One region of the Streptomyces sp. NPDC002935 genome, then DNA from elsewhere that is predicted to be linked to it. Evidence: riboswitches for the same ligand, from Rfam matches in the RefSeq annotation. Region 1 holds a riboswitch; the other holds the start of a gene.

Region 1 (4,205 bases):
ATGCTCTGGCTGATCTTCATCGAGCAGAACTTCGGCCCGCACATGGAACAGAAGTGAGCCGTCTTGGCCGGTTCGGCAGGCAGCGTCTCGTCGTGGAACTCCCGTGCCGTGTCCGGGTCGAGAGCCAGGTTGAACTGGTCCTCCCACCGGAACTCGAAGCGGGCGTCGGAGAGCGCGTCGTCCCAGTCCTGTGCTCCTGGGTGCCCCTTGGCGAGGTCGGCTGCATGGGCGGCGATCTTGTAGGTGATGACGCCGGTCTTGACGTCGTCACGATTGGGCAGGCCCAAGTGCTCCTTGGGCGTGACATAGCAGAGCATGGCCGTGCCCCACCAGGCGATCATCGCGGCACCGATGCCGGAGGTGATGTGGTCGTACGCCGGCGCGACGTCCGTCGTCAGCGGGCCGAGCGTATAGAACGGAGCTTCATCACAGATCTCCTGCTGAAGGTCGATGTTCTCCTTGATCTTGTGCATCGGGACATGTCCCGGGCCTTCGATCATCGTCTGTACATGAAAACGCTTCGCGATCGCGTTGAGTTCCCCGAGAGTCCTCAACTCCGCGAACTGTGCGGCGTCGTTGGCGTCCGCGATGGAACCCGGCCGCAGGCCGTCGCCGAGTGAGTAGGTGACGTCGTACGCGGCGAGGATCTCGCAGAGCTCCTCGAAGTTCTCGTACAGGAACGACTCCTTGTGGTGCGCGAGGCACCAGGCCGCCATGATCGAGCCGCCGCGCGAGACGATGCCGGTCTTGCGGTTCGCGGTGAGCGGCACGTACGCCAGGCGCACGCCCGCGTGGACCGTCATGTAGTCCACGCCCTGCTCGGCCTGCTCGATGACCGTGTCCTTGTAGATCTCCCAGGTCAGCTCCTCGGCACGGCCGTCGACCTTCTCCAGCGCCTGGTAGAGCGGCACCGTGCCGATGGGGACGGGGGAGTTGCGGAGCACCCACTCGCGCGTGGTGTGGATGTTGCGGCCGGTCGACAGGTCCATGACCGTGTCGGCGCCCCAGCGGGTCGCCCAGGTCATCTTCTCGACCTCCTCCTCGATGGAGGAGCTGACCGCGGAGTTGCCGATGTTGGCGTTGACCTTCACCAGGAACCGCTTGCCGATGATCATCGGTTCGATCTCCGGGTGATTGACGTTCACGGGCAGCACCGCCCGGCCGGCGGCGATCTCCTCGCGTACGACCTCGGGGTCGACGCTCTCCCGGATCGCCACGAACTCCATCTCGGGCGTGATCTCGCCACGTCGCGCATAGGCGAGCTGGGTGACCGCCTGCCCGGCGCGCCCCCGGCGCGGCTGACGCGGCCGCCCGGGGAAGACCGCGTCGAGGTTGCGCAGTCCCCCACGCGGGGCCGTGTGCTTGATCCCGTCGTCCTCGGGACGGACGGGACGGCCCGCGTACTCCTCGGTGTCTCCGCGGGCGATGATCCAGTTCTCGCGCAGCGGCGCCAGCCCCCTGCGCACATCGGTGTCGATGGTCGGATCGGTGTACGGGCCGGAGGTGTCGTACAGCGTCACGGACTGCCCGTTGGTCAGGTGCACCTGCCGGACCGGCACCCGTAGATCGGGACGCGTACCCCCGACGTACCCCTTGTGCCAGCCGATGGACTTCCCGGCCTCGCCGTCCAGGGACGGAGAGGAAGCTCCGTCCGTCTGGCTGGAGGCAGGCGTGCTTACGTCCTTGTTGGTCATGAGACCTACTCCCTACGCCGGCATTACCCGGTAACAGGTTCAGCGGTCGACGCAGCGGCTTCCGTTCGTCGATGTTTCATGTGAAACATCGCGAAGACGGAGGTCAGCGCCCTCTCAGCCCGGTGCTCCGAGCTCCCGCGTGTGCAAAGGTGCCCCCACGCTAGCGTCATATTTGGCGCGGTGAACAGAGGGCCCTTGCCGTTCTTGCGATGATCGGTCGGTGACAACGACCCCGCAGTCCCCGTTCCCACCGTCCGAGCCGCCGCGCCGTACGGGCTCCGACGACGGCCAGGGACATGGCTCTGGCACCGGACACGGGCACGGTCATGGCCCGGACGGTGGCCATGACGGTGCCGACGGCGGGCACGGGCCGCGCCCGGCAGGCGGGCACGGCGAAGGTCTGGGAGGCGGGCACGGGCACTCGCACAGTCACGGCCCCGCCGCGCCGGTCTCCAAGCACCTGCGCAAGGTCATCGCCGCGGTACTGATCCCCTTCGCCGCCGCGGTCGTCGTGGGTCTCGTGGTGCTGTGGCCCGGCGGCGCCCCCTCCCACGAGCGCACCGGTGTCGGCTTCGACCGGCAGACCCAGCAGGCGACCGTCACCACGATCGACCAGGTGGACTGCAAGTCCGTGAACGCCTCGGGGGAGACCCCGACGGGCGACACCTCCACCGCCGAGGGCTCCTCCGCCCAGCAGCAGGCGACGGGTGAGTGCAAGAAGGCGACGATCCGGATCGACACCGGCAAGGACAAAGGCCGCACGTTCACCGAGATCGTTCAGCCGGACCAGTCACGGCAGTTGCACCAGGGCGAGAAGGTCGTCGTCGCGTACGAGCCCTCCGCCCCCAAGGACCTCCAGTACTCGGTCACGGACGCGAACCGGAAGCTGCCCCTGACGCTGCTCGCCGGGATCTTCGCCGTGGTCGTCGTGGTGGTCGGCCGGATGCGCGGCGTCATGGCACTGATCGCCCTGGCCATCAGCTTCATGATCCTGAACTTCTTCATCCTGCCCGCGATCCTTCAGGGTTCGAACCCGCTGGTCGTCGCCGTCGTAGGGTCCAGCGCGATCATGCTGATCGCGCTCTACATGTGTCATGGCCTGTCGGCCCGGACATCCGTGGCGGTGGTCGGCACCCTGCTCTCGCTGGTGCTGATCGGCATCCTCGGCTCCGTCTTCATCGACTGGGCCGTACTGACCGGCAACACCGACGACAGCACCGGCCTGATCCATGGGCTGTACCCGTCCATCGACATGAGCGGTCTGCTGCTGGCCGGAGTCATCATCGGTTCGCTCGGTGTTCTCGACGACGTGACGGTGACGCAGACGTCCGCGGTCTGGGAACTGCACGAGGCGAACCCCACGCTGGGCCGGCGTGGCCTGTACCGCGCGGGCATCCGCATCGGCCGCGACCACATCGCGTCGGTCGTCAACACGCTCGTCCTGGCGTACGCGGGTGCCGCGCTGCCGCTGCTGCTGCTCTTCTCGATCGCGCAGAGCAGCGTGGGCACCGTCGCCAACAGCGAACTGGTCGCCGAGGAGATCGTGCGCACCCTGGTGGGCTCGATCGGTCTGGTCGCCGCGGTACCGGTGACGACCGCGCTGGCCGCCCTGGTGGTCGCCGCGGACCGTGAAGGGCCCGCGACCGCCCCCGCGGCACCCGCAGGTGCCAGGACACCGGCACGGAGCGGGAAGGGCCGTCGCCGCAAACACTGAACCGTCCGCCGGAAGCGCCGAAACCATCCGGCACGCACGCCCCTTGAGAGGAAGCGTTACTCCGCTCGGGGGTTCCAGGGCTTCAGCCCGCGCTCTGCTCCTCGGCGAGGATGCGGTCGAGCGCTTCGTCGAGAGACGTGTCGAAACCGGCGAGGGAGCGCTCCTGCCCGAGCGGCACCAGCTTGTCGGTACGGTCGAGGAACGCGACGAGCGGCGCGGCCCCGGACCGGAACAGTGCGTGATCGCACCCGACCTGAAGCCGGATCAGCACCTCGCCGAACGCCTCGGGGTCGGCCGGAGCGATGTGGACATCACCGTCACCGCACGGCCTGCCCACCCCGTCGATCAGCAGCTCCCGCCCGAACGCCCAGGTCACAGGCGCGTCACCGGGCAGGTGGAAGGTCAACCGCACGGCATACGGATCACAGGTCTCGTATCGCAGCTCCACCGGAATGCGGAAAGACAGCTCCTCGGACACGAGGAAGCTCATCATGACCTCTGCCTGCACCGACTCGCGCATCGCCTACCCCGTCGTTTGCCATCGACTGGCCAGGAATCGTTCCCCTGACACTGCGGAAATATTGCTCACCGTGCACACAGGATCACAAGGAGTGAGTTTTCAGATACTGATAGAGATGGCGAGTGTCCCTAGAAGCCTGCCGATTTCGCTCTGCAACTTCCGTGCCGCGGGCAGCAGTCGGTCGACCTGGTGGAAAGGGAGAGAAATGGCCATGGCCGCGGCGGTACTGCCCGCGGTGATCGGGATCGCGGCGCAGACCGTGCCCAGCGCGTACTCC
Region 2 (4,205 bases), on a different contig from region 1:
GACCAGCCGTGTCTCGCGGAGCCAGCACACCGACCAGGCGGCGCTGGAGGAGTCCCCGCGCCACACCAGGGTGTCGGCGGGCGCGTGGTGGCCGACGTACTGCACGAAGCGGCCGAACTGCTCGGACCAGAAGTACGGCACGGGGTCGTAGGCGGCGGGCGCCTCTCCGACGATGTTCAGGGCGACCGTGCGCGGGCCCTGGAGGGCGTTGTCCCAGTGATGGACGAGGAGGCGGTCCTCGTAGCGTCCCGACGGGAAGGAGGCGCAGTCGCCGACCGCGTAGACGTCCGGCAGGGAGGTGCGCAGGTGGTTGTCGGCGACGATCTCGCGGTGGGCGCCGAGCTCGATGCCGGAGCCGGCGATCCAGCCGGTCGCGGGCCGCGCCCCGATCCCGACCACGACGGCGTCCGCGGGCACCCGCGAGCCGTCGTCCAGGATCACCGCGCCGGGCTCGATGCGCTCCACGCGCGCGTTGGTGCGCAGCGAGGCGCCGCTGTCCGCGTACCAGGCGGCCATCGGCGCGGCCACCTCGGCGGGCAGCGCGCCGGCGAGGGGCCGGTCGGCGGCCTCGACGACCGTCACCGCGCAGCCCGCCTCGCGCGCCGCCGTGGCGAACTCGGCGCCGATCCAGCCCGCGCCGACGACCACGATGTCGTGTTGCCGGGCGAGGACGGGACGCAGCCGGTCGGCGTCGTCCAGGGTGCGCAGCAGGTGCACCCCCGGCACGCCTTCCGCGCCGGGCAGCTGGATGGGTTCCGCGCCGGTGGCGACGACCAGGACGTCGTACGGGACGGGCCCGGCGGCCGTGTCCAGTTCGTGGTCCCCGGGGCGTACGCCGAGTGCCTCGCGGCCCAGCCGCAGGTCGATGTCCAGGGCCTCGAAGTCGACGTCGAAGGCGGAGCCCTCGGCCTTGCCCAGCAGGACGGCCTTGGACAGCGGCGGCCGGTCGTACGGCTGATGCGGTTCCGCGCCGATCAGCGTGACGGTGCCCTTGAAGCCCTGCTCGCGCAGGGCGACCGCGGTCTGCACTCCGGCCATGCCCGCGCCCACCACGACGACCCGCCGTGCCGTGGGCTCCTGCGACTGAGACTGTGCCTGCGTCTGCTCGCTCACCTGATCACCTTAGACACCTGACAATTCGTCAGTCAGGGGGCGTGCTCAGTGACCTGTTCCACACGGTCTGTCACGCGCGGCTCTTCCACCACGCTCGTCCCCGTGCCTTGCCGCGACTCCCACGCCCAATTCTCCTCCAGTCGGACGCGGCCGTCGGGGAGTTCCACCACGAGGGACACGCAGTGGCCCGACGCGGTGGTCCCGTCGTGTTTGAGCTGCACGTACCGGAAGTCGAGGCGGTCGCCCTCACGGGTGCCCACCAGGTGTCCTCGGACGATGTCACCGCCCGCGTAGTCGGCCCAGACCAGGCCGTCCTCCTCGTGGTAGGCGAACCGCGTGCGGGTGCCCACCTGGCCCGGTGCCTGGTCGGCGACGGGGGCGAGGACAAGGCCGTCGAGCGATCGCGCCATGGGCGGAGGCTCCCTTACTGAGACGGGCGGGGGAGGGCTAGGGTGGCCAACGTAAAGCACTCGCGGGAGCCCGGACGCACCGGGCTGAGAGGGAGGCTGGGGCGGCCTCCGACCGTACGAACCTGATCCGGGTCATGCCGGCGAAGGGAGGGGCTGGACGCCTATGTCGCCTGCACGTTCGTCAGACGTCCTCGTCATCGGGGGCGGCATCATCGGTCTGGTGACAGCCTGGCGGGCCGCGCAACGCGGGTTCACCACCGCGCTCGTGGACCCCGAGCCGGGCGGCGGGGCCGCCCAGGTCGCGGCCGGGATGCTCGCCGCCGTCACCGAACTGCACTTCGGCGAGGAGACCCTGCTGGGCCTCAACCTCGCCTCCGCGCGCCGCTATCCGGACTTCGTCGCCGAGCTCACCGAGGCGACCGGCCAGGACCTCGGCTACCGCCGGTGCGGCACGCTGGCCGTCGCGCTGGACGCCGACGACCGCGCCCACCTGCGGGAACTGCACGCTCTGCAGAGCCGGTCGGGGCTGGAGTCGGAGTGGCTGAGCGGCCGTGAGTGCCGCCGTCTGGAGCCTATGCTCGCGCCCGGCGTACGCGGTGGTCTGCGGGTCGACGGCGACCACCAGATCGACCCGCGGCGCCTCGCACGGGCCCTGGTCACGGCGTGCGAGCGGGCCGGAGTGGTCGTGCACCGGACCTGGGCGCAGCGCCTGACCGTCGTGGGCGACCGGGCCGCGGGAGTCCTGACCACGGACGGCACCGAGCTCACCGCCGGCCGGGTGGTGCTCGCCGGGGGCAGCCTCAGCGGGCGTCTGGCGGGCGTCCCCGACGACGTCCTGCCGCCCGTGCGCCCGGTGAAGGGGCAGGTGCTGCGGCTGACCGTGCCGCAGCGGTACGCGCCCTTCCTGCACCGCACCGTCCGGGCCATGGTGCGCGGCAGCCACGTCTACCTGGTACCGCGCGAGAACGGCGAGCTGGTGGTGGGCGCGACCAGCGAGGAGCTGGGCTGGGACACCACCGTGACGGCGGGCGGCGTCTACGAGTTGCTGCGCGACGCCCACGAGCTGGTTCCCGGGATCACCGAGCTGCCGCTCACCGAGACCCGCGCGGGGCTGCGCCCCGGCTCGCCGGACAACGCGCCGCTGCTCGGCCCGACCGCGCTGGACGGACTGCTGCTGGCCACCGGGCACTTCCGCAACGGCGTGCTGCTGACGCCCGTCACCGGCGACGCGATGGCCCACGTCCTGACCACCGGCGAACTCCCCGCCGAAGCCCGCCCGTTCACCCCTCTGCGCTTCGGCGCCACCGCCCTCACGGAGCAGCCCGCATGAACATCGTCGTCAACGGGGAGCGGCAGCGGATCGCCGCGGGAACCGCTCTCGACGCGCTCGTCGCGACCCTCACCCCCGCACCGGCCGGGGTGGCCGCCGCCCTGAACGAAACAGTCGTCCCGCGCGCGCAGTGGCCGTCCACGTCCCTCGCCGAGGGCGACCGCGTCGAAGTCCTCACCGCCGTCCAAGGAGGCTGACCCATGGCCGACGATCCCTTCGTCCTCGGCGGTACGTCCTACGGGTCCCGGCTGATCATGGGGACGGGCGGCGCGCCCAGCCTCGACGTTCTGGAGCGCTCCCTGGCGGCCTCCGGAACGGAGCTGACGACGGTCGCGATGCGGCGCGTGGACGCGTCCGTGCACGGCTCGGTCCTGTCGGTGCTCGGCCGGCTCGGCATCCGCGTCCTGCCGAACACGGCCGGCTGCTACACCGCCGGTGAGGCCGTGCTGACCGCCCGTCTCGCGCGCGAGGCGCTGGGCACCGACCTGGTCAAGCTGGAGGTCATCGCCGACGAGCGCACCCTGCTGCCCGATCCGATCGAGCTGCTCGACGCGGCGGAGACGCTGGTCGACGACGGCTTCACCGTGCTGCCGTACACGAACGACGACCCGGTGCTGGCGCGGAAGCTGGAGGACGTCGGCTGCGCGGCGATCATGCCGCTCGGCTCGCCCATCGGGTCCGGGCTCGGAATCCGGAACCCGCACAACTTCCAGCTGATCGTCGAGAACGCGCGCGTGCCGGTGATCCTGGACGCGGGGGCGGGCACGGCCTCGGACGCCGCGCTCGCCATGGAGCTGGGGTGCGCGGGCGTGATGCTGGCCTCGGCGGTGACGCGGGCGCAGGAGCCGGTGCTGATGGCGGAGGCCATGCGGCACGCGGTGGAGGCGGGGCGCCTGGCGCGGCGGGCGGGGCGCATCCCCCGGCGGCACTTCGCCACAGCGTCCTCTCCCGTGGAGGGCATGGCGGTGCTGGACCCGGAGCGCCCGGCGTTCTGATCACCTGGGCGCGGGCCGTCGGTTTCCGGCCGGACGGGCCCGGCGGGTCTCCCCGGCGGTGCTCGCCGTCGGCGGGTGCCGCGGGTGCGAGTGTCCGGGCGTCTCCGGGTGCGACCCGTATGACGTGCGCCTCATGCCGTAGGACGGGCTTAGCGGTGAGGGTTGCCGCGGCTGGGCGGGGCGGCGCCGACGGCGGCGCAGGTTGTCGCGTTGTGGCCTTGCGGCGACGGACAGGGGTCTGATCGGACATCAGTGCGATGACCGTGCCCTCGTGCGTGCGGCGTGCGTCACAGGTCGGCTGCAGTCGGGCCCCGGTATCGGCCGAACGGGGCGGCGTGACAGTGGTGGCTCGTAGAC

Evidence for each region. A riboswitch is a leader RNA that binds a small molecule or an ion and turns the genes downstream of it on or off. The one in region 1 is predicted to bind thiamine pyrophosphate.
Region 2: another riboswitch for thiamine pyrophosphate. It lies ahead of thiO (glycine oxidase ThiO); the one in region 1 lies ahead of thiC (phosphomethylpyrimidine synthase ThiC).

Annotation. Positions count from the first base shown of each region.
Region 1 covers NZ_JBEXNW010000028.1:18,523-22,727, reverse strand. The annotation lists gene thiC (phosphomethylpyrimidine synthase ThiC) at 1-1,694, opposite strand, end outside; TPP riboswitch at 1,687-1,843, opposite strand; gene ABZX90_RS30850 (YibE/F family protein) at 1,915-3,408, shown strand; gene ABZX90_RS30845 (SsgA family sporulation/cell division regulator) at 3,491-3,928, opposite strand; gene ABZX90_RS30840 (helix-turn-helix domain-containing protein) at 4,028-4,205, opposite strand, start outside.
Region 2 covers NZ_JBEXNW010000043.1:12,457-16,661, forward strand. The annotation lists gene ABZX90_RS37930 (FAD-dependent oxidoreductase) at 1-1,113, opposite strand, end outside; gene ABZX90_RS37935 (hypothetical protein) at 1,146-1,523, opposite strand; TPP riboswitch at 1,576-1,689, shown strand; gene thiO (glycine oxidase ThiO) at 1,687-2,853, shown strand; gene thiS (sulfur carrier protein ThiS) at 2,850-3,050, shown strand; gene ABZX90_RS37950 (thiazole synthase) at 3,054-3,848, shown strand.